Regions from separate parts of the Streptomyces sp. NPDC107538 genome, predicted to be linked through region 2. Evidence: riboswitches for the same ligand, from Rfam matches in the RefSeq annotation. Region 2 holds a riboswitch; each other region holds the start of a gene.

Region 1 (7,665 bases), on a different contig from region 2:
TGGACGACGTGGACCTCGCCGACCTCGACAACTTCACCGACGGCGTCACCCCCTGGCGCATGTTCCACACCCTGCGCCACGAGGACCCGGTGCACTGGCAGCCGGAGGACGCCCCCAACTCCGGTTTCTGGGCGGTCACCCGGCACGCCGACATCGCCCGCGTCGACCGCGACGCCGAGGCCTTCACCTCGACGAAGTTCGTCAACCTCGAAGAGGTCGACGAGGACCAGATCCGCACCCGCGCCTCCATCCTGGAACTGGACGGCGTCCGCCACCGCGCGCTGCGCAGCGTGATCCAGCGGCAGTTCGGCGCCGGCGTCATCAACAGCTACACCGACTTCCTGCGCGGCCTGACCGCCACCACCCTCGACACGGCCCTCGCCAAGGGCACCTTCGACTTCGTCGCCGACGTCTCCGCCGACTTCCCCATCAACGTCCTCGCCCGGCTCCTCGACGTCCCCCCGGAGGACAACCAGAAGCTCATCGACTGGGGCAACCGCATCATCGGCAACACCGACCCCGACTACGCGGACGTCCTGCTGAACAGCGCGGAGAGCGAGCAGTACCGACACCTTCCGTTCCGCTCACCCGCCTCCCTCGAAGTCTTCGAGTACGGCCGCGAGTTGGCCCGGCAGCGCCGCGGCGGCGACGGCACCGACCTGGTCTCCAAGCTCGTCAACACCACCCCGCGCGACGGCGTCCCGCTCTCCGCGCAGGACTTCGACAACTACTTCCTGCTCCTCGTCGTCGCCGGCAACGAGACCACCCGCCACACCATCACCCACTCCATGCTGGCCCTGCTCCAGCACCCGGAACAGCTCGCCCGCCTCCAGGAGGACCCCTCCCTGATCCCGGTGGCGACCGAGGAGTTCCTGCGCTGGGCGTCCCCCGTCTACCACTTCCGCCGCACCGCGACCCGGGACGTCGAACTCGGCGGCAAGCAGGTCAAGGAGGGCGACAAGGTCGTCATGTGGTACGCCTCCGGCAACCGCGACGAGGCGGTCTTCGGCGACCCGTACGCCTTCGACGTGGCCCGCGCCGACAACGACCATGTCACCTTCGGCAAGGGCAGCCCGCATCTGTGCCTGGGCAATCTGCTGGCCCGCACCGAGATCCGCATCATGTTCGAGGAGCTGATCCCGCGCCTCGCCGACATCCGCCTCGCCGGCGAGGTGCCCCGCGTCCGCTCCAACTTCGTCAACGGCATCAAGAAACTCCCGGTCGAGGTCACCCTCGCCTGAGCCCCGGCCCGAACCGAGTCGGTCGCCTTCCCTCCGTGCGCCCGCGCGCGGCGACTTCGCGTCGTCGCACGCCTGCCCCCGCCGCTCGTCCGCCGGTAGCGTGGGACGGTATCGACCTGAGGTGGGGGCATGAGGGCGATCGTCGTGGGGGCGGGCATCGGCGGGCTGGCCGCGACGCTGAGTCTGCGGCACGCCGGGTGCGAGGTGACCCTCGTCGAGCAGGCGCCGCGCTTCACCGAGATCGGCGCCGGAATCCAGCTCGCGCCCAACGCCACCCGTGTCCTGCGCCGCCTCGGCGTCCTCGACGCGGTCGCCGCCCGGTCCAGCCGGCCGTCCCGGCTGTCCTTCCGTACCTGGTCCGACGGCAGCGAGATCTGCCACTACGCGCTGGGCCGCGCGGCCGAGGACGCGTTCGGGGCGCCGTATCTCCAGGCCCACCGGGCCGATCTGCACGCGGCCCTGGCCGCCGCCGTGCCGTCCGACGCGGTGCGGCTGGACACCGTGGCCGTGGGCATCGACCAGGACGACACCGCCGCGCGGGTGACGACGGCCCACGGCGACCGCTTGTCGGCCGACCTCGTCGTCGCCGCGGACGGCGTACGATCCGCGGCCCGCCGGTGGCTGTTCGGCGCCGACGAGGCGCTGTTCTCGGGGACCGCCGCCTACCGCTCGCTGCTGCCGGCCGCGCGGGTGGCCGACCTGGACCTGCCGGAGTACGCCCTCTGGCTCGGCCCGGGGCGGCACTTCGTGCACTACTGGGTGCGCGGCGGCGAACTGCTCAACGTCGTGGGCGTCGTGGGTGTCGTCGGCACCGACGCGGCCCGTGAGTCCTGGACCGCCCGCGCCGAGCCGGAGGAGCAGCTGCGGGCGTTCGAGGGGTGGGACCCCCGGGTGCGCGACGTCCTCGGCCGCACGGGCACGGTGCTCCGGTACGGCATCCACACCCGGGCCCCGCTCGCCCGCTGGAACATCGGCCGGGTCACCCTGCTCGGCGACAGCGCCCACGCCATGGTGCCCTTCCACGCCCAGGGCGCCGCGCAGGCCCTGGCCGACGCGGCCGTCCTCGGCGACTGCCTCACGGGCGCGGCACCGGCCGACGTACCCGACGCGCTCGACCGTTACGTGCGCCGGCGGCTGACCACCGCCACGCGGGTGCAGACCGGGTCGGCGCGGGCCGGCGAGGACTACCACCTCCCGGACGGACCGGAGGCACGCGCCCGCAACGCCCGGCTGGCCGCGCAGGCGACGGAGAACGAGTTCGGCCCGCACGCGGGCGCGTGGGGGGTCGACGCGGCGGACGCGTAGGCGCCGTAGCGCCCCCCGTCACCGTCCCTGACCCGCCCCCGCCAAGCCCACCCCCGTCCTGCCCGTCCCCTAGGCGACCGGTCCCAAAAAGCGGATGTGTGGCCGGTCGTCGGGGCCGGGCTGGGTGATCGTGGCTCGGACGCCGTAGACGTCGGCTATCAGGGGCTCGGTGAGGATGTCGTGCGGGGTGCCGGCGGCTACGACGCGGCCCTGTTTGAGGATCACCAGCTGGTCGCAGTACATCGCGGCGAGGTTGAGGTCGTGGAGGGCGACGACGGTGGTCAGGCGGAGTTCGCCGATCAGGGTCAGCAGGGCCAGCTGGTGCTGGATGTCGAGGTGGTTGGTCGGCTCGTCCAGAAGGAGTTCGCGCGGCTCTTGGGCGAGGGCGCGGGCGATCTGGACCCGCTGCCGCTCCCCGCCGGACAGCGTGTGCCAGGACCGGTGCGCCTTGTCGGCCAGACCGGTGCGGGCCAGCGCCGTACGGACGGCCTCCTCGTCGGCCGGGGCGACGGGCGTCCAGGCCCGACGATGCGGGACCCGCCCCAGCCGTACGACATCCAGGACGGTCAACTCGACCTGGGTGTCCGCCTGTTGGGCCACGACCGCGATCCGCCGGGCGACCGCGCGGCGGCCCACCCGGTCGAGCGGCCGGCCGTCGAGCGTGACGACACCGGAGGCGGGCGCGATGACCCCCGCGAGCAGACGCAGCAGCGTGGACTTGCCCGAACCGTTGGGGCCGAGCAGCCCGGTGACGGTCCCGGGCCGCGGCGCCAGACCGACCCCGTCCAGGATCAGCGTGCCGTCCGCGCTCCGCGAGACCCGCTCGGCCCGCAGCCCGGCGGAATCCATCAACCCCGTGGCGTCCGCGTCCGCGTTGTCCGTCATCGGGTGCTCCTCGTCCGGTACATGATCGCGACGAACGCCGGGACGCCGATCAGGGACGTCACCACACCCACCGGCACCTCCTGCGGGTCCAGGACGGTACGGGCGAGGGTGTCGACCCACACCAGGAACACCGCCCCGGCCAGCGCGGTGGCCGGCAGCAGCCGTCCGTGCCCGGAGCCGGTCAGCGCGCGGGCGGCGTGCGGCAGGACCAGCCCGACGAAGCCGATCGCCCCGGCCGAGGCGACCAGCGCCGCCGTCAGCAGCGCGGTGACGCACAGCAGCACCAGCCGGGTGCGGGCCACGGACACCCCGAGCGAGGCCGCCGCGTCCTGCCCGAACGCGAACGCGTCCAGCGCGTGGCCGTGCCCCAGACAGACCAGCAGCACCCCGACCAGCACCGCCAGACACACCGTCACATCCGTCCAGTCCGCCCCGCTGAGCGAGCCGAGCAGCCAGAACAGCACCGCGCGGGTCGTCTCGGCGTCGGCGGCCGTCATCACCATGAAGGAGGTCAGCGCGGAGAACAACTGCATCGCCGCGACACCGACCAGCACCACCCGGTCCGTCGTCCCGCCGAGGATGTGGCTGAGCAGCAGCACCAGCCCGAAGGAGACCACCGCTCCCACGAACGCGCCCCCGGACACGGACAGCGCGCCGCCGCCCACGCCGAGCACCACGACCACGACCGCGCCGGTCGACGCCCCGGAGGAGACGCCCAGCACGAAGGGGTCGGCCAGCGGATTGCGCAGCAGCGACTGCATCACCGCGCCGCACACCGCCAGCCCGGCCCCGCACACGGCGGCCAGCAGGGTGCGCGGCAGCCGCAGATTCCACACGATGCCGTCCCGGATGGGCGTCAACTCCGTGTGTCCCCAGCCGAGATGGGCGACCACCGTGGACCAGACGTCGACCACACCGATGTCCGCCGGTCCGATGGTGATCGCCACGGCCACGGAGAGCGCCAGTGCCACGAGCCCGGCCACCCACGCCACCGATCGCCGCACCACCCGCACGACGAACGGCGCCCCCGCCCCGGCCCTATTAACCGCCCCCGCCCTGGCCTCCGCCCCCGCATCGACCTCCGCCCCCGTCATCCCGCGAGGCCGTACGCGCGGAGCGCCGCCGCCACCTTCTCCACGCCCTCGACGGTGCGGACGGTCGGGTTCATCGCCTGCCCGGACAGCAACACGTACCGCTTCTTCTTCACCGCCGTCATGTTCCTGGTGACGGGATCGGACTCCAGGAACTCGATCTTCTTCGCCGCCGTCTCCGCCGTCTGCTGCTTGCGGACCAGATCGCCGATGACGAGGACATCGGGGTCGCGGTCGGCGACGGTCTCCCAGTTGACCTGGGGCCACTCCTCGTCGGTGTCGTCGAAGACGTTCTTCGCGCCCAGTTCACGGGTGATGACACCGGGGGCACCGCAGCAGCCCGCGAGGTACGGGGACTGGGCGTTGGCGAACCAGTACATGACGGTCACGCCCTCGGCGTCCAGGCCCGTGGTCGCCTTCTCCACCCGGGACCTCAGCTCGGCCACCAGCTTCTCGCCGCGCTCCTCGACCCCGAAGATCCGCGCCAGATCGCGGACCTCGCCGTAGACCGCGTCCATCGTCAGCGGCTCGGTGCGGACGCCGTCGCCGTCTCCGCTGTTGTCCTTGCCGACGCAGTCGGAGGGCGAGAGATAGGTGGGGACGCCGAGCTTCTCGAACTCCGCCCGGGTCGCCACCCCGCCCTTGCCGAGGGTGGAGGCGAACGAGGAGACGACGAGGTCGGGTTCGGCGTCCAGGACCTTCTCGAAGGAGGGCGCGTTGTCGGCGAGCCTCGGCACCTTCGCGTCGGCCTTCTCCAGGGCCTTCGGCAGCGGGTCGGTCCAGGTGGCGGTGCCCGCCATGCGGTCGGCGAGGCCGAGGGAGAGCAGGATCTCGGTGGTGCCCTGGTTGAGGGAGACGGCACGCTGGGGCGGGCTGTCCACCCGGACCCGCTCACCGCAGTTGTCGAGGGTGACCGGATGACCGGCGGACTCGCCCGCGGCCGCCCCCGAGGCGGCGGACCCGGCGGACCCGTCGGACCCGGAGCCCCCGCAGCCGGTCAGCAGCAGCGAACCGGCGGCCAGGAAGAGGACGGCATGACGGACAGGACGTGCGAGCGGCACGGGACTTCCTTCGGCGTCGAGGGCTCATGCGCGAAGCCCGGTCGTACGGAGCTGTCCCGGGCACCCCTCGGCGCCGGGGACCGCCAGCAGGTCTTCGGACTCGGGGTCACCCGGACGGGACGCCTTCCCGGACCGCGATCGTGACCGCCGTCCAGTGGCCGTTGCCCCGCCCGTCACCCTCACCGCTGCGCGTCAGCTCCGGATTCCCACCGGATTCCCTGACCCGTACGCCCACTTGCGCGCACACGAGTTCGACTGGCGTCGGCAAGCTATCACAGGCCCTCTCCGTCGACGACCGCCGTGGCCTCGATCTCCACCAGGTGTTCGGGGATGTCGAGGGAGGCGACGCCGAGGAGGGTGACCGGTGGGGTCGCGGTCACACCGAGCTTGGTGGCCGCCCGGGAGATGCCCTCCAGGAGGGTGGGCATCTTGTCGGGGCTCCAGTCGACGACGTGGACGTTGAGTTTCGCCACGTCGTCGAAGGAGGCGCCGGCCCCGGCCAGTGCGGTGCCGACGTTCAGGTAGCACCGCTCGACCTGCGCGGCCAGATCGCCCTCGCCGACGGTGACGCCGTCGGCGTCCCAGGAGACCTGTCCGGCGACGAAGACCAGCTTCGTGCCGGTCGCGACCGCCACCTGCCGGTACACGTCGATCTTCGGCAGTCCGTCGGGGTTCAGAAGGGTGATGGACATGTCGTACGCCTCCTCGTCATGAGCGCCCGAGGGGCTCATGTGCTCTCTCGTGGTTACCCGGTAACCGTAGGAGAGTGGCCGCTGACGTGGAAGAACGCACTTTTCGGTGCCTGGGTTACCGCACGGTGACCCAGCAGTTCAGGCGGCGGGTTTCCACCCCGGGATCGTCGGCAGGACCTTCTCGGCGACACGGAACAGGGCCGCGTCGTCGGGGATCTGGGAGTCCTGGCGGTAGATGACGAGCTCGAAGGTGCTGCCGCTGTCCTCGGGGTCGGTCGCGACCAGCAGACGGCGGGCGACGCCTCCGGGGCCGGACTGGGGGTCACTGCCGTCGAGCCCGAAGGAGATGGCGATGGTCTGCCCCGAGTACAGGGCCGCCTTGTGCCCGAGGACCGTCCTGGTCTCGGCGCCGGCGCCCAGATAGCCGACCGACTCGGCGACCGGGAGGTCCTCGTACGACGCCGACAGCTCCACGGTGTAGGTGTCCAGCTTGACGGTCGCCTCCGGGGTGACGGTCTTCGTGCCGTCGGCCCAGGTGGACTTGCTGTCGCTGCCCGACGCGGTCACCGCCTGCTCGGTCGGTGTGCCGAGGAGTCCCGGCAGGTCGGAACGGTTCAGCGCGGTGCACAGCCGCGCACCGGAGATCTTGCCCCGCGCCGCCGGCGAGGCGTCGTCCGAGGCCGAGCAGGTCGCCGGTCCCAAGGGCTCCTGCGTCCCGTCGAGGAGGTCCCCCAGAAACCACAGGGTGCCCAGGATCATTCCGACGGTCGCCACCGCCGAGAACACCTGGGCCCCGGTGCTCATTTCCTTCCTGGGCCCGGATCCCGCGCCTGCCCCTGCGCCCGCCCCCGTGCCTGCCCCCGCGCCCGCCCCTGACCCTGCCGGCGAACCCGCAGCGGACCCCGTGAAATCGTCGACCATGCCCCCGTGCCCCCACGTTGATGTGCACACGCCTCACGCGCGCCGGGGGAGCCTAACCGGTGACCGTCACGCGGGGAAACGGAATTCCGCCGAGCCGTGGATGGGCATGATGGCCCGGTGGCCCGGCGCCACGAGACGGCCGACCGCCTGCCGGGCCCCCTCGTCGTCGGCCACGAAGGGCACGAAAGGACGGAACGGTATGACTGAGCACGGCTCCCTCGGTGTCGCCGTCATCGGCACCGGCCGGATGGGCGCCGACCATGTGCGCCGGATCGCCGAGGTGATCAGCGGAGCCCATGTGGCCGCCGTCGTCGACCTGGACACCGACCGGGCCGAGGCGATCGCCGCCGGTGTCGAGGGCTGCGCGGCCTACGGCGACCCGGCCGAGGCGCTGGCCGCCCCCGGTGTCGACGCCGTCCTCGTCGCCTCCCCGGGCCCCGCCCACGAGGCCGCCCTGCTCACGGCCTTC
Region 2 (7,665 bases):
ACACCCCCGTCCCGCCGCCCAAGCAGCCTTAGCCGAGGAAACTGTCGTGAAGGAGCCGTCGTGAGGGTCGCCCTGCACACCAAGGTCCGCGCCGACCGCGTCGAGGAGTACGAGGCGGCCCACCGCGAGGTCCCCGAGGAACTGACCACCGCCATCCGCGCCGCCGGGGTGAGCGAGTGGACGATCTGGCGCAGCGGCACCGACCTCTTCCATCTGCTGGAGGTCGAGGACTACGCGGCGATGATCGCGGAGCTGGAGAAGCTGCCGGTCAACATCGCCTGGCAGGCCCGGATGGCCGACCTCCTCGACGTCGTCCACGACTACTCGGCGGACGGCTCCGACGCGGGCCTGCCCGTGGTGTGGGAACTGTGACCGGCACCCCCGTCGGCTCCGGGATCGTCGACGCCCACCACCACGTCTGGGACCTCTCCGTCCGCGACCAGGACTGGATCACCGGCCCCGAACTCGCCCCGCTGCGCCGCGACTTCACCCTCCGCGAGCTGGAACCCGAGGCGCGGGCCGCCGGTGTCACCGCCACGGTCCTGGTGCAGACGATCACCGTGCCCGAGGAGACCCCCGAGTTCCTGGCCCTGGCCGCCGGCAGCGACCTGGTCACCGGGGTCGTCGGCTGGACCGACCTCACCTCGCCCGCCGTCGCCGAGACCCTCGCCGCACTGCGCGAAGGCCCCGGCGGCGAGCACCTGGCGGGCATCCGCCACCAGGTGCAGGGCGAACCCGACCCCCGCTGGCTGGTCCGCCCGGACGTGCTGCGCGGCCTGTCCGCCGTCGCCGACGAGGGACTCGCCTACGACCTCCTCGTCCAGCCCCACCAGCTCCCGGCCGCCGTGGAGGCGGCGGCCCGACTCCCCGAACTCACCTTCGTCCTCGACCACGTGGCGAAGCCGCCCATCGCCTCCGGTGAACTGGAGCCGTGGGCGGGGGAGGTACGGAGGCTGGCCGCGCTGCCGAACACCGTCTGCAAGCTCTCCGGCCTGGTCACGGAGGCGGACTGGAAGACCTGGTCCGTCGCCGACCTCGCCCCGTACGCCGACACCGTGCTGGACGCCTTCGGCCCCGGCCGGCTGATGTTCGGCTCCGACTGGCCCGTCTGCCGACTCGCCGCCGACTACGCCCAAGTCCTCGACGCCGCCCGCTCGTTGACGTCCGGACTGAGCCCGGCCGAACACCACGAGGTCTTCGCGGGCACCGCCACCCGCGTCTACGGTCTGCGGACCTGAGCCGCGGCGGCCAGCTCCTCCGGCGTCCGCGGACCAGCCTCCTCCTCGCCCAACAGCCCCTGTTCCCGCAGGTGTTGAGCGACCGCGATGCCCCAGGGCAGTCGCAGCCCCGCCTGCTCAAGGAGATCCGTTCGGGCGAGCATCGCGGCCACCGGGCCGGTGCGCGCGCCGGACGGGGTGAGCAGCGCCGCGTCGTCGGCCCAGCGCAGGGCGAGGTCGACGTCATGGGTGGCCATCACGACGGTGGTGCCGGACCGGCGCAGGTCGTCCAGGGTGGCGAGCAGCCGCTCCTGCCCGTCCGGGTCGAGTCCGGCGGTCGGCTCGTCCAGGATCAGCACCCGGGGCCGCATCGCGACCGCTCCCGCGATGGCGGTCCGTTTGCGCTGGCCGTAGGAGAGCAGATGGGTGGGCCGGTCGGCGAGCGCGGCGATCCCGAGCGCGCCGAGCGCCTCGTCCACCCGGGCCCGTACCTCGGCGTCGGGCAGCCCGAGGTTCAGCGGCCCGAACGACACGTCCTGCGCGACGGAGGCCGCGAACAGCTGGTCGTCGGGGTCCTGCACGACCAGCTGCACCGTCGTCCGCAGCCGGGTCAGCCCCTTGCGGTCGTACGTCACCGTCCGCCCCTCGACCGCCAACTCGCCACTCCGGGGCCGCAGTCCACCGCTGAGCAGCCGCATGAGCGTCGTCTTGCCACTGCCGTTGCGGCCCAGCAGGGCGAGCGCCCGCCCCTCCAGCACCTCGAAGTCCAGGTCGCTGAGCACGGGCGGCCCGTCCTCGTACGCGAACGACGCGCCCCGCAGGGAGACCAGCACGGGCTCGCTCATGTGCTCGCTCATGTGCTCGCTCATGTCAGCGGCCTTTCCAGGACGAATCCAGTACGAGGGTGAGGGCGGCCACGGCCCCGAGCAGGGCGACGCTGGCCGCCGTGAACCGGGCCGAGACCCGGGCCTCGGGGACCAGGACGCGCAGGGTGCCGTCGTAGCCGCGCCCGGCGAGACCGGTCTGCAGCCGGGCCGCGCGGTCGAAGGCCCGGACGAAGGCGGTGGCGCCGAGACCGGCGAGCGAACGCCAGGTGGCGGCCCGGGTGGTGTGGCCCAGCCGGGCCGCCTGCGCCTCCCGGATCCGGCGCACGGAGTCCAGCAGGAGGAAGCTCATGCGGTACGTCACCAGCGCCACGTCCACGACCGGCGCGGGCACCCCGGCCTTCACCAGCCGGGGCAGCAGGTCCGACATGGGTGTGGTGAACGCGAACAGCAGGACACCGAGGGAGGCGGCCGAGGTGCGCAGCAGCAGCTCCCCGGCGCGGACCGGGCCGCCGTCGGCCAGGGTGACGAACCCGTCGGATCCGCCGACCTGGACGAGCAGCGGCAGCGCGCCGGTCACACAGAAACCCAGCGGCACCCGGTAGGCACGCCACAGCCGGCGGCCGGGCACCCCGGCCGGGCCCAGCAGCACCACGAGCGCGGTCAGCAGGACCAGAGCCGCGCCCGGCCAGGGCGGCAGGGAGATCGCGAGCACCGTGAGGCCGAGCCCGAGCACGGCCTTGTCCACGGGATGGCGGCGGCGCCAGCGACTGCTGTGCGCCGCCGCGTCGATCGGCAGCACGTGGCGTCAGACCCGTCCAGCGGGGGAGTCACCGCTGCCACCGGACGAGCCCTCGTCGCCGGAGACCGACCGCGAGGCCGACCGCGAGGCCGACCGCGAGGCCGTCGCACCGGCCGCGACCGCCTCGGCCTTCGCCGTACCGGTACCGGCCGTGGGGGCGTCCCCGGCGCCGTCGAGCTGCGCCCGCGCCCGCGCCTCGCCCTGACGCCGCCCCCGGTGGATGCCGAAGTAGTACGCGAGGACGCCCGCGCCGATCGCGGCCTGAAGGGCGAACAGCGCCGACTCGATCTCCCCGGACGGCGGCTCGTACAGCGGGGAGAACCACGGCTCGTAGTCCGGCTCGATCTCCGTGATCGCGGTCTCCGCCTCCGCGTCGGCGCCCGCGAACGGCTCCTCCTTGTGGTCGCCGAGGCCGAGGGCCAGCGGCAGCACGGCGAGCGCGGCCACGACGAGCAGCAGCAGGGCGTTGATCTTCGTGTTCCGGCTCATCTTCTTGGCCGTCCTGGTCATCGGGCCACCGCCTCGGTCCCGTTCGCGTCGTCGGTCTCGTTCGCGCGCCCGGCGCGGTCGCGCCCGCCGGTCAGGAGCACGCCGAGCCGGGTCAGTTCGCCCTTGCTCGACTGCACCAGCAGCCGCATCACCAGCACGGTGAGCAGGCCCTCGCTGATCGCCAGCGGGATCTGCGTGACGGCGAAGATGGAGCCGAACTTGCCGAGCGCGCCCAGGAAGCCGCTGCTCGGGTCGGGGAACGCGAGCGCCAACTGCACGCTGGTGACGCAGTAGGTGACCAGGTCGGCGACGAACGCGCCGAAGAACACCGTGACCATCAGCGGCACGCCGAAGCGCCGCAGCAGCCGGTAGATGCCGTACCCCGCCCAGGGGCCGGCGATCGCCATCGAGAAGACGTTGGCGCCGAGCGTGGTCAGCCCGCCGTGCGCGAGCAGCAGCGCCTGGAAGAGCAGGGTGATGGTGCCCAGGACGGCCATGATCGGTGGCCGGAACAGGATGGCGCCGAGGCCGGTGCCGGTGGGGTGGGAGCAACTCCCGGTGACCGACGGCAGCTTCAGCGCGGACAGGACGAAGGTGAAGGCACCCGAGGCACCGAGCAGCAGCGTGCTCTCGGGGTGCTCCTTGACCTCACGGGTGAGTGCCCTGACTCCGTGGACGACGAATGGCGCGGACGCGACGCCCCAGGCGATCGCGTGCGCCGGAGGAAGGAAACCCTCGGCTATGTGCATGGCTCAGCAGACCCTCTCCAGCACCTCGTGGATGGTTGACGCGCCTTGGCCGGTCTCCTGGCTTACGGGTGACACCGCCCATGCTCCGCCTTCCCGGGTCCGAAGACCCAGTGGCTGTCCGTGAGGACCGGAGCCGGACTTCCCGATCACAGTGGCGAGGGCCGCACCGGCATGACACCGGATTTCCCGTTCACCAAGGCGTGGTGACAGTAGTGCCCGGACAAGGACGCTGACAAGCGGAGACGAGGGGCGCGCGGGCGCCGTGGAACAGCTCACACCACGGCGCACGCCCCACCCTCCCCACGCCGCACACGAGCGCCTGTGCGGCGACGGCAGTTGGCCGGAACCGCTCGCACACCTGGTCGCCCTTGGCCACGGGTCTCGCCCTGCGCTTGAATTCAGCCTTCACGCCTTCACGCCTTCACGCCTTCACGCCTTCACACCGTCGTCACAGGGAGTCCGCAGTGCATCGCCCGACCTTGGTACGCCGTTCGCGCCGTCTCGGCGTTCTCACCGCAGCCGCGCTCGCGGTCGCCGTCGCCACCGCGGGGCCGGCCGCGGCCCACGCGGAGGTCGAGGCGGAGGGCGCCCGCGCCCTCGACCAGAACGTCGACCTCACCTTCTCCGCCGAGTCGGAGTCCGCCTCCGCCGGCATCACCAAGCTGGAAGTGATCCTGCCCAAGGGCCTGGTCCCCGCCGACCTCACCTACAAGGAGGGCCCGGACGGCTGGAAGTTCGCCCCCACCGACCGCGGCTACACGGTGTCCGGCGCCAAGCTCGCGGTCGGGGAGGACGTCGAATACGTCGTCACCGTACGACAGTTGCCCGACACCAAGTCGCTGGTCTTCAAGACCCTCCAGTCGTACAGCGACGGCAAGGTGGACCGCTGGATCGAACTGGAGGAGGAAGCCGAGGGCGACGGCCACGGCCACGGCCACCCGGCACCCCGCCTGGACCTCAAGGCCGCCGCACCCGGCGCGAAGCTCGTGAGCCCCACCCCCTCGACAGACCCCACGACGGCCACGCCCACCCCCTCGGCCGACAAGAGCGCCGACGCCTCCACACCGTCGGCACAGGCCGCGGCGGACAGCACCGACGGCGACGACGGCGGCTCCCTGGCCGTACCCCTCGGCATCGGCGCGGTGGTCCTGCTCGCACTCGGCGGCGGCGCGTGGTGGTTCCGGTCCCGCCGCGGCGGCACCACCACCTGATCAGCCCCGGCCGCACGTCCGCCGCCACCTGAGCAGAAACCCGCAGGTCACATCGCTGGACTGATGTGCGACCCACCGGGGTAGCCCTTACTTGCAATCAATGTGCAACAGCACTTATGGCGCAGCAAGGGTGTGAGGCTCATGACGTCCCGACCGATACGAGGTGCCGCCGTCGCGGCGGCGGTGGCCCTCGGCGTCACCGCGTGCTCCGCGCCCGGCGGTGGCGCCGACGGCGGCGGCCCGGCCGACTCCGTCGTGATCGGGGTGGCGTCCGAGCCGGACACCCTCAGCCCGCTCCTCGGCTACGGCAAGAACGGCAACTCGAAGATCTTCGACGGACTGCTGGCCCGGGACGCCGACCTGGAGCTGAGACCCGCCCTGGCCAAGGCGCTGCCCCGGATCGCCGACGACGGCCGGACGTACACCTACACCCTCCGCGAGGGCGTGGAGTTCAGCGACGGCGAGCCCCTGACCTCCGCCGATGTGGTCTTCACCTACCGGACGGTGCTGGACGCCAAGACCAACAACACCGCCCGCAGCGAACTGGACGCCATCAAGTCGGTGCGGGCGGACGGCGACGACAGGGTCGTTTTCACCCTCGACTACCCCTACGCGCCCTTCGCCGGCCGTACGGTCCTGCCGATCGTCCCGGAGCACATCGCGGGGAAGCAGGACCCCAACACCGGCTCCTTCAACACCGAGCCGGTCGGCACCGGTCCGTACGTCCTGTCCGCCTGGAGCCGGGGCGAGAAACTCACCTTCAAGGCCAACCCGCGCTACTGGGGCGGCGCGCCGGAGGTGGAGAAGTTCACCATGGCGATCGTCGAGGACGACGACGTACGCGCCACCCGGCTGCGCTCCGGCGACCTCGACGGCGCGATCCTGCCACCCAACCTTGCCGCCACTTTCGAGAACGACGGCGGCCGGAAGAGGTACGGCGCCAAGTCCTACGACTATCGCACCGTCACCCTCCCCACCGACAACGAGGTCACCGGCGACCGGGCGATCCGGCAGGCCCTCGACGCGGCTGTGGACCGCGAGGCCATGGTCGACCAGATCCTCGACGGCGCCGGCCGCCCGGCGTACGGGCCGCTGCCCAGCGACGACCCCTGGTTCGCCCGGGGCATCGAACGCCCCCAGGACCTCGCCAAGGCCGCACGTGTCCTGGACGAGGCGGGCTGGCGGACCGGCGCGGACGGCATCCGCGCCAAGGCGGGCACGAAGGCGGCCTTCACCCTGCTCTACCCCTCCGGCGACAAGGTCCGCCAGGACCACGCCCTCGCCTACGCCTCCGACGCCAAGAAGGCCGGCATCGACGTGACGGTGGAGAGCGCCACCTGGGAGGTCATCGAGCCGAGGATGAAGGACACCGCCGTCCTCGCCGGCTTCGGCTCCACCGGCGACCCCGACTTCGGCCTGTACACGATGCTGCACTCCTCCCTCGCCGGGGACGGCTTCAACAACATGGGCCGCTACGCCAACCCGGCCGTGGACGAAGCCCTCGACACCGGCCGCCGCGGCCGGGACGACGCCGCCCGCAAGGCCGCGTACGACACGCTCCAGCGCGAGCTGGTGAAGGACCCCGGCTACACCTTCCTCACCCACATCGACCACGTCTACGTCCTCGCCGACCGCTGGGACGGCCTGACCACCCAGGTCGAGCCGCACGAGCACGGCTTCGCCTCCGGACCGTGGTGGAACATCGAGGACTGGCAGCCGCGGACGTGACCCGACTCCCCTGGGGAGCGATGGCACGACTGACGGGACGCCGGGCCCTGTTCGCCGTCCCCGTCGTCCTCGTCGTCACCTTCGGCGTGTTCGCGATCGCCGCCGCCTCCCCCTTCGACCCCGTCAAGGCGTACGCGGGCACCGCCGCCCTCGGCGCCGACCAGGAGACCCTGGACCGGCTGCGCGCCAACCTCGGCGTGGACCAGCCGTTCGCCGTGCGCTGGTGGCGCTGGCTGACGTCCGCGCTCACGGGCGACCTCGGCGAGTCCGGCGTGCTGCGCCAGCCGGTGGCCCAGGTCATCGGCGAACGCCTCGTCTGGTCGACGCTCCTGTGCGCGGTCGCCTTCGCCGCCGCGGTCCTGCTGGGGACCACGCTGGGCGTGCTCGCCGCCCGCCGCCCGGGAGGATGGCTCGACCGGGCCGTCACCTCCGCCGCGTACGGCCTCGAAGCCGCGCCCGTCTTCTGGGTCGCTCTGCTCGCCGTCTGGCTCTTCGCCCTCCAGCTGGGCGTCCTCCCGGCGGGCGGCCTCACCGACACCGCCGGCGAACAGGTCACGGCCGGCCAGGTCGCACACCACCTCGTCCTGCCCGCCGGGGTGCTCGCCCTCTCCCAACTACCCTGGTTCACCCTGTACGTACGGCAGG
Region 3 (7,665 bases), on a different contig from region 2:
GTCGCACCGCATCGCCCGTGCCGCCTGACCTCGGCGTTCGCCCGAGAACCCGTACTGCCGCATATCTGTACGACAGTGATCGCCCCTCTGTGTAGCCTCTCCTCGACCCAAGGGGAGGATCATGAGACACAGAACGCGCCCCGCACACGGCCGGACCCTGGCCGTGGCGGGCGGGGCGGCGGCCCTGGTGCTGCTCGCGGCGACGGGCGCCCACGCGGAGGGCAGGGGAGACGTCCGCGTCACCAAGACGGTCGTCAACGGCGGCAAGAACGTCATCATCGGAACGGCGAAGACCATCCGGTACCCGGTCGCCGTCACCGTCAAGGACGACTCGGGTGCCAAGAAGATCACCGATCTCAGCACGTTCAACCGGTCCAACGGCTACGGCTTCACGACCTGGGACGGCGACTCTTCCTGCAAGAAGAAGAGCGCGACGACATCCGTGTGCACGGGAACGATGACGGTCGACCCCGGCTGGATCGCCGACAGCGACGACATCGACTCCAACCGCGTCGCCGGAGTGTGGCAGGTCAACGCCACCGTCAAGGCGAACGACGGCGACTACTGGATCTCCGACAACATCGCCCGGTACAAGGTCAAGCGCGCCTCGGTCCTCACCACGGTGATCCAGCCCGAGAAAGTCGCCAAGGGCGCGAAGGTCACCGTCGGCGGCAAGCTGACCCGGGCCAACTGGGAGACCCTCAAGTACGGCGGGTTCACCGGGCAGTCGGTCCAGCTGCAGTTCAAGAAGAAGGGCGCCGCCCGTTACACCACCGTCAGGACGGTGAAGACGGGCAGCGCCGGGAAGCTCACCGCCAAGGTGACCGTCACGGCGGCGGGCAGCTGGCGCTGGTACTTCCCCGGCACGACGACGACCGCGAGGGTCACGTCGGCCGGGGACGCCATCACCTTGAAGTAGCGCGGCTCAGAAGTCCTCGTCCAGGTCGACGGTGCCCTCCACCGCGACCTGGTACGCGGACGGACGCCGCTCGAAGAAGTTGGTCAGCTCCTGGACTCCCTGCAGCTCCATGAAGGAGAACGGGTTCTCCGAGCCGTAGACCGGGGCGAAGCCGAGGCGGGTGAGGCGCTGGTCGGCCACGCACTCCAGGTACTGCCGCATCGACTCGGTGTTCATGCCCGGCAGACCGTCACCGCACAGGTCGCGCCCGAACTGCAGCTCGGCCTCGACGGCCTCCTTGAGCATGTCCGTGGCCTGCTGCTGGAGCAGCTCGTCGAAGAGCTCCGGCTCCTCCTTGCGGACGGTGTCCACCACCTCGAAGGCGAACGACATATGCATCGTCTCGTCGCGGAACACCCAGTTGGTGCCGGTCGCCAGGCCGTGCAGCAGGCCCCGGCTGCGGAACCAGTAGACGTACGCGAAGGCGCCGTAGAAGAACAGGCCCTCGATGCACGCGGCGAAGCAGATCAGGTTGAGCAGGAAGCGACGGCGGTCCGCCTGGGACTCCAGACGGTCCAGCTTCTCCACCGAGTCCATCCACTTGAAGCAGAACTCCGCCTTCTCGCGGATGGAGGGGATGTTCTCCACCGCAGCGAAGGCTGCCGCCCGGTCCTCCGGATCGGGGAGGTAGGTGTCCAGCAGCGTCAGATAGAACTGGACGTGGACGGCCTCCTCGAAGAGCTGGCGGCTCAGATAGAGCCGCGCCTCGGGGGAGTTGATGTGCTTGTAGAGGGTCAGCACGAGGTTGTTGGCCACGATCGAGTCGCCCGTCGCGAAGAACGCGACCAGCCGGCCGATCATGTGCTGCTCGCCCTCGGAGAGCTTCGCCAGGTCGGCGACGTCCGAGTGGAGGTCGACCTCCTCGACGGTCCAGGTGTTCTTGATCGCGTCCCGGTAGCGCTCGTAGAAGTCCGGGTAGCGCATGGGGCGGAGAGTCAGCTCGAAGCCGGGGTCGAGCAGGTTCTGGTTGCTGGGCATCACTGGCAGGCCTCGCAGGACTCGGGGTTCTCAAGGGAGCAGGCGAGGGCCTCTTCCGAGGTGGCGGCCTGCTGGACGGGGATGGACTTCTCGGGCTGGGCCGAGGTCTGTGCTGGCGCCTGACCCTGGCCCTGGGCGGCGCGGGCGATTCGGGTCGCCGGGCGCGAACGCAGGTAGTACGTGGTCTTCAGACCCGACTTCCAGGCGTACGCGTACATCGAGGAGAGCTTGCCGATGGTCGGCGTCTCCAGGAACAGGTTCAGCGACTGCGACTGATCCAGATACGGGGTGCGGGCGGCGGCCATGTCGATCAGACCGCGCTGCGGGATCTCCCAGGCCGTGCGGTACAGCGCCCGTACGTCGGCCGGGATCCAGGTGAAGTCCTGCACCGAGCCGTTGGACTCGCGCAGCGCCTCCCGGGTGCGGGCGTCCCAGACGCCCAGGTCCTTGAGGTCCTTCACCAGATACGAGTTGACCTGGAGGAACTCACCGGACAGCGTCTCGCGCTTGAACAGGTTGGACACCTGCGGCTCGATGCACTCGTACACCCCGGCGATCGAGGCGATGGTGGCCGTCGGCGCGATGGCGAGCAGCAGGGAGTTGCGCAGGCCCGTGGCCGCGACGCGCTCGCGCAGGGCCGCCCACCGCTCCGGCCAGGTCGGCTCCACGCCGTAGTGGTCGGGGTGCAGCACACCGCGGGCCGTACGGGTCTTCTCCCAGGCCGGCAGCGGGCCGTTGCGCTCGGCGAGATCGGCGGAGGCCTCGTACGCGGCGAGCATGATCCGCTCGGCGATCCGCGTGGACAGGGCCTTCGCCTCCGGGGAGTCGAAGGGCAGGCGCAGCTGGAAGAAGACGTCCTGCAGCCCCATCGCGCCCAGGCCGACCGGCCGCCACCGGGCGTTGGAGCGGCCCGCCTGCTCGGTCGGGTAGAAGTTGATGTCGACGACGCGGTCGAGGAAGGTGACGGCGGTCCGGACGGTCTCGTCCAGCCGCTCCCAGTCCAGGTCGCCCGCCGCCGGGTCGACGAACGCGCCCAGGTTCACCGAGCCCAGGTTGCAGACCGCCGTCTCCCCGTCGTCCGTGACCTCCAGGATCTCCGTGCAGAGGTTGGAGGAGTGGACGACATGGCCCGGCTCGGCCGTCTGGTTGGCCGTGCGGTTGGCCGCGTCCTTGAAGGTCATCCAGCCGTTGCCGGTCTGCGCGAGGGTGCGCATCATGCGGCCGTACAGATCACGGGCCGAAATGGTCTTCCTCGCCAGGCCGTCCGCCTCCGCCTTGCGGTACGCGGCCTCGAACTCCTCGCCCCACAGGTCCACCAGCTCGGGCGCGTCGGCCGGGGAGAACAGCGACCACTGCTCGTCGGCGTTCACCCGGCGCATGAACTCGTCCGGGATCCAGTGCGCCAGGTTCAGGTTGTGCGTACGCCGGGCGTCCTCACCCGTGTTGTCGCGCAGCTCCAGGAACTCCTCGATGTCGGAGTGCCAGGTCTCCAGGTAGACCGCGGCCGCGCCCTTGCGCCGGCCGCCCTGGTTCACGGCGGCGACCGAGGCGTCCAGCGTCTTCAGGAACGGCACGATGCCGTTGGAGTGCCCGTTGGTGCCCCGGATCAGCGAACCGCGTGAGCGGATGCGGGAGTACGACAGACCGATGCCGCCGGCGTGCTTCGAGAGACGGGCCACCTGGTGGTAGCGGTCGTAGATGGAGTCCAGCTCGTCCAGCGGGGAGTCGAGGAGGTAGCAGGACGACATCTGGGGGTGGCGCGTACCGGAGTTGAAGAGCGTGGGGGAGGAGGGGAGGTAGTCGAGGCGGCTCATGAGGCGGTAGAGCGCGGCGACCTCGTCCAGCGCACGGATGCCGGCTTCCGCGTCGGCCCCGGTGTCCTCGGCGAGGCCGGCGGCGACGCGCAACATGAAGTGCTGGGGTGTCTCGACGACCTTGCGGGTGAGGGGGTGCCGGAGGAGGTAGCGGCTGTGCAGCGTGCGCAGCCCGAAGTAGCCGAAGCGGTCGTCGCCCGCCGGGTCGAGCAGGGCGTCCAGACGCCCGGCGTGGACCCGGGTGAACTCCGCCGTGCGATCGGCGACGAGGCCCTCCCGGTGGCCCACCGCGATGGACTCGGTGAACGTCGTGACACCTTGCGAGGCGGCCTCGGCGCGGATGCCGATGGCCAGCAGCCGGGCGGCCAGCTTCGAGTAGGCGGGGTCCTCGGAGATGAGGCCCGCGGCCGCCTCCGTGGCCAGCTCGCGCAACTCCGACTCGTCGGCCCGCGCCGACCGGCCGCGCAGGGCGGCGGCGGCGACCCGGCCGGGGTCGGCGTCGGGGAGGTCGGCGGTCAGCTCGGTCAGGGTCCGCAGCAACGCGGTACCGGGACCGTCGGTCTCCGTCGCCGGGGTGGCGGAAGCCAGGTCGGCTGAAACCGGGTCGGCTGAAACCGGTTCGGCTGAAACCGGTTCGGCTGGCGCGATGGTCACGTGGGGCTCTCCCTCGCTCGGCAAGGGGCCTTGCGGAGGGCAGGCGGCTGCACACGAGCGCACGGGGGCGTCGCGTCCACCGGCCCATTCCACGAGGCCCGGACGTCAGGCACCCGGACCGGACGGCCGGGCGCGCTGTCGGCAGGTGTTCGGACTGAACAGGCGCGTGCGAAAGGACGGAAACGCACGCGAGTACACCGTTGCGGGACAGTTCCGGATTCGCACCGGATTCCCCTGCGGCGACAGCGAGCATGAGCATACATCTAGTGCCGGGGCGCGGTGTCACCCCCACATGTTGTGTCGCGATCGACTTCGCAGGGTGTCAGAACGTCAACTCATAGGTGATCAGCGTGAGGTCGGGATGGTCGGGGAGAGGGTTCCAGTCGCGCTCCGGTGTGCGGGTGAAGCCCAGGCGTTCGTAGATGCGATGCGCCGCGTGCATGCGCTGCTGGCTCGACAACACGAGACGTGCACAGCCCTCCACGGCTCGGGCGCGCTCCACGCAGGCCCGCACGAGGGACTCGCCGACGCCCCGCCCGCGCGCTTCCGCGGCCACCGCGAGCATCCGTATCTCGGCCTCTCCCGGACGGGCGATGTCGGCCATGGGGCCGCCCGCCGGGACGAAGGTCACCCCGCCGAGCACCCGGTCGTCCGCCACGGCCACGAGCACGTCTGCCGCGGCGGCTCGCTTCGCCACGTCCCGCAGCTCACCGAGGTACGCGTCGCTCTCCCCGAAGTCCAGCAGTCCGTCGCCGAGGTAGGCCTGTGCGGTGATCTCGCCGAGGCCGGCGTACTCGTCGGGAAGTGCCCGCCTGATCGTGATGTCCATGCGTCGCAGTTTGCACGAGTGGGGGCTCTGCGCGTCTCGGGTTATCCACAGGGGCCGTCGTTCATCCGACGATCGGACCGGACGGGACCGGGTCGGGCTGGGCCCTGGCTGGGCTGGATCGGGCCGGGTCAGGTCGCCGCCGGCCATCGCGGCAGCGTCGTCACGAAATCCCTGCTGAAGTCGCGGGTGCCCGGGCCCAGGGCGACCCGGCCGGTGGCGCGGAGGCGGGCGGTCAGGGCGGGGGACTCGGAGTAGTAGACGCGCCGGGCGGCGGCCGGGACGAACACGGTCTGGCCGCGCGTGAGTTCGCTTCCGCACTCCACGACGACGGCCCCGTCGGCTGCCTCGACGAACGCCTCGTCACCGCAGACCCCCACGGCCAGCGGATCGTGCAGCGGACAGGTGCCGTCGCCGCCGTGGCGGGAGTAGGCGTCCATGTAGGTGCGCATCAGCCGGGCGGCGAGGGCCGTGCCCGGGCCCGCGGCCTCCAGCGCGGCGAGGTCGGCGGGGCGGAACAGCCAGCGGTGCGAGGCGTCCAGATCGACCATGGTGAACGGGATGCCCGAGGAGAGCACCACCTCGGCGGCGTCCGGGTCGGCCCAGATGTTGAACTCGGCGACGGGTGTGAAGTTGCCCGGGACCTGGGCTGCGCCGCCCATGAACACGAACTTGCGGACGCGGCGGGCGAAGTCGGGGTCCTCCAGCAGGGCGATCGCCACGTTCGTGAGGGGGCCCGTGGCGCACACGGTCAGCTCGCCCTCGTGTTCCCGGGAGAGCCGGAGCAGGGCCTGCGCGGACGACTCCGTGGGGTGCGGGGCCGTCGAGTCGGGGAGGGTCTCGTGGCCCAGGCCCGCCGGGCCGTGGAAGGCGGAGGCCTCGCGGTAGGGGAGGCGGGAGAGGGGGCGGCCGGCGCCTCGGTGGACCGGGACGTCGGTGTCGATGCGGAGGGCTCTCGCCAGGGCGCGGGCGTTGGCGTACGTCCCCTCGGCGGGGAGGTTGCCCCCGACCGAGGTGTACGCCTTGAGGTCCCACAGGCCGGTGCCGAGGAGGTACTGGAGGGCTACGGCGTCGTCGATACCGGGGTCGCTGTCGAGGACGATCGGGGCGCGAGCGGTCACCGGGCCAGCGTAGTCGGGGGTGCGTTGCCGGGCGCGGGGAACTGCGCGACCAGCCCCCACGCACCCGCACCCGACAGCGCACCCCCCGCCAACGCACCCCCCCCGCCGGCGAAGCGGAGCGCCTAGTGGCTTGTGCCCGCCGTCGCCGGAGGCAGCTCCACCTGGACGCCCGCGTCGCCCGCGTCGGCCGTGTAGTCCTCGGGGCTGGTCTCGTCGATGCCGTCGGGGGCCTTGGCGGCGCGCAGGACGAAGGTGAGGACGACGGTGACCACGACGTTGAGGACGAAGGCCGTCAGACCGATGTAGCCGATCTCGCCGATGCCGGGGATCTCCGCCGAGGAGCCGCCGAAGTGCTTCTGCGTGGGCGAGGCCACCCCGTACGCGGCGATCGTCCCGTACAGCATGCCGACCGCCCAGCCGGCGAGGAGCGCCCAGCGGTGGCACCAGCGGGTGAAGAGGCCACCGACGAGGGCCGGGAAGGTCTGGAGGATCCAGATGCCGCCCAGGAGCTGGAAGTTGATGGCGACCGTCTTGTCCATGGTGAGGACGAAGGCCAGCGCGCCCACCTTCACCAGCAGGGACACCAGCTTGGAGACCTTGGTCTCCTGCGCGGGCGTGGCGTCCGGCCTGATGAAGTCCTTGTAGATGTTGCGGGTGAAGAGGTTCGCCGCCGCGATGGACATGATCGCCGCGGGGACCAGCGCGCCGATGCCGATGGCGGCGAAGGCGACGCCCGCGAACCAGTCCGGGAACATCGTCTCGAACAGCTGGGGGATCGCCAACTGCCCGTTCTGCACCTGGATCCCGGCCGCGATCGCCATGAAGCCCAGCAGGGCCAGCAGGCCCAGCATGAGCGAGTACAGCGGGAGGATCGTGGTGTTGCGGCGGATCACCTCGCGGCTCTTGGACGACAGCGTCGCCGTGATCGAGTGCGGGTACATGAAGAGCGCCAGCGCCGAGCCCAGGGCCAGCGTCGCGTACGTCCACTGGTTGGCGTCACCGGGGATGAGAGACCCGCGCGGCTTGTCCGTCGCCGGGTTGGTCTGGCTGTACGCCTCGCCCGCCTTGGCGAAGATGTCGTCGAAACCGCCGAGCTTGATCGGGATGTAGATGATCGCCACCGCGATGACGATGTAGATCAGTGTGTCCTTCACGAACGCGATCAGCGCGGGGGCCCGGAGGCCGGACGAGTACGTGTACGCGGCCAGCACGCCGAACGCGATCAGCAGCGGCAGGTCCTTGATGAACCAGTTGGTGTTCTCGCCGCCGCCCACGCCCATCACGTCCAGCACGGCCTGGATGCCGACCAGTTGG

What was found. Region 2 has a riboswitch for cobalamin ahead of ACZ7MG_RS03515 (energy-coupling factor ABC transporter permease). Riboswitches for the same ligand answer to the same signal wherever they lie in the genome.
Region 1: it holds a riboswitch for cobalamin, as region 2 does, so the genes downstream of both, ACZ7MG_RS25090 (ABC transporter substrate-binding protein) here and ACZ7MG_RS03515 (energy-coupling factor ABC transporter permease) in region 2, are expected to answer to the same signal.
Region 3: it holds a riboswitch for cobalamin, as region 2 does, so the genes downstream of both, ACZ7MG_RS06810 (ribonucleoside-diphosphate reductase subunit alpha) here and ACZ7MG_RS03515 (energy-coupling factor ABC transporter permease) in region 2, are expected to answer to the same signal.

The regions. Positions count from the first base shown of each region.
Region 1 covers NZ_JBVKAY010000007.1:77,703-85,367, forward strand. Annotated here, with positions in the region: gene ACZ7MG_RS25070 (cytochrome P450) at 1-1,241, shown strand, start outside; gene ACZ7MG_RS25075 (FAD-dependent monooxygenase) at 1,371-2,546, shown strand; gene ACZ7MG_RS25080 (ABC transporter ATP-binding protein) at 2,616-3,431, opposite strand; gene ACZ7MG_RS25085 (FecCD family ABC transporter permease) at 3,428-4,525, opposite strand; gene ACZ7MG_RS25090 (ABC transporter substrate-binding protein) at 4,522-5,583, opposite strand; cobalamin riboswitch at 5,652-5,858, opposite strand; gene ACZ7MG_RS25095 (RidA family protein) at 5,856-6,275, opposite strand; gene ACZ7MG_RS25100 (DUF6215 domain-containing protein) at 6,414-7,079, opposite strand; gene ACZ7MG_RS25105 (Gfo/Idh/MocA family protein) at 7,396-7,665, shown strand, end outside.
Region 2 covers NZ_JBVKAY010000001.1:794,417-802,081, forward strand. Annotated here, with positions in the region: gene ACZ7MG_RS03485 (aldo/keto reductase) at 1-32, shown strand, start outside; gene ACZ7MG_RS03490 (L-rhamnose mutarotase) at 61-372, shown strand; gene ACZ7MG_RS03495 (amidohydrolase family protein) at 369-1,238, shown strand; gene ACZ7MG_RS03500 (energy-coupling factor ABC transporter ATP-binding protein) at 1,220-2,062, opposite strand; gene cbiQ (cobalt ECF transporter T component CbiQ) at 2,088-2,843, opposite strand; gene ACZ7MG_RS03510 (energy-coupling factor ABC transporter substrate-binding protein) at 2,850-3,332, opposite strand; gene ACZ7MG_RS03515 (energy-coupling factor ABC transporter permease) at 3,350-4,081, opposite strand; cobalamin riboswitch at 4,112-4,294, opposite strand; gene ACZ7MG_RS03520 (DUF1775 domain-containing protein) at 4,546-5,292, shown strand; gene ACZ7MG_RS03525 (ABC transporter substrate-binding protein) at 5,434-7,020, shown strand; gene ACZ7MG_RS03530 (ABC transporter permease) at 7,041-7,665, shown strand, end outside.
Region 3 covers NZ_JBVKAY010000002.1:208,745-216,409, reverse strand. Annotated here, with positions in the region: gene ACZ7MG_RS06825 (hypothetical protein) at 1-28, shown strand, start outside; gene ACZ7MG_RS06820 (hypothetical protein) at 122-919, shown strand; gene ACZ7MG_RS06815 (ribonucleotide-diphosphate reductase subunit beta) at 926-1,936, opposite strand; gene ACZ7MG_RS06810 (ribonucleoside-diphosphate reductase subunit alpha) at 1,936-4,404, opposite strand; cobalamin riboswitch at 4,528-4,663, opposite strand; gene ACZ7MG_RS06805 (GNAT family N-acetyltransferase) at 4,727-5,233, opposite strand; gene ACZ7MG_RS06800 (nucleoside hydrolase) at 5,362-6,351, opposite strand; gene mctP (monocarboxylate uptake permease MctP) at 6,474-7,665, opposite strand, start outside.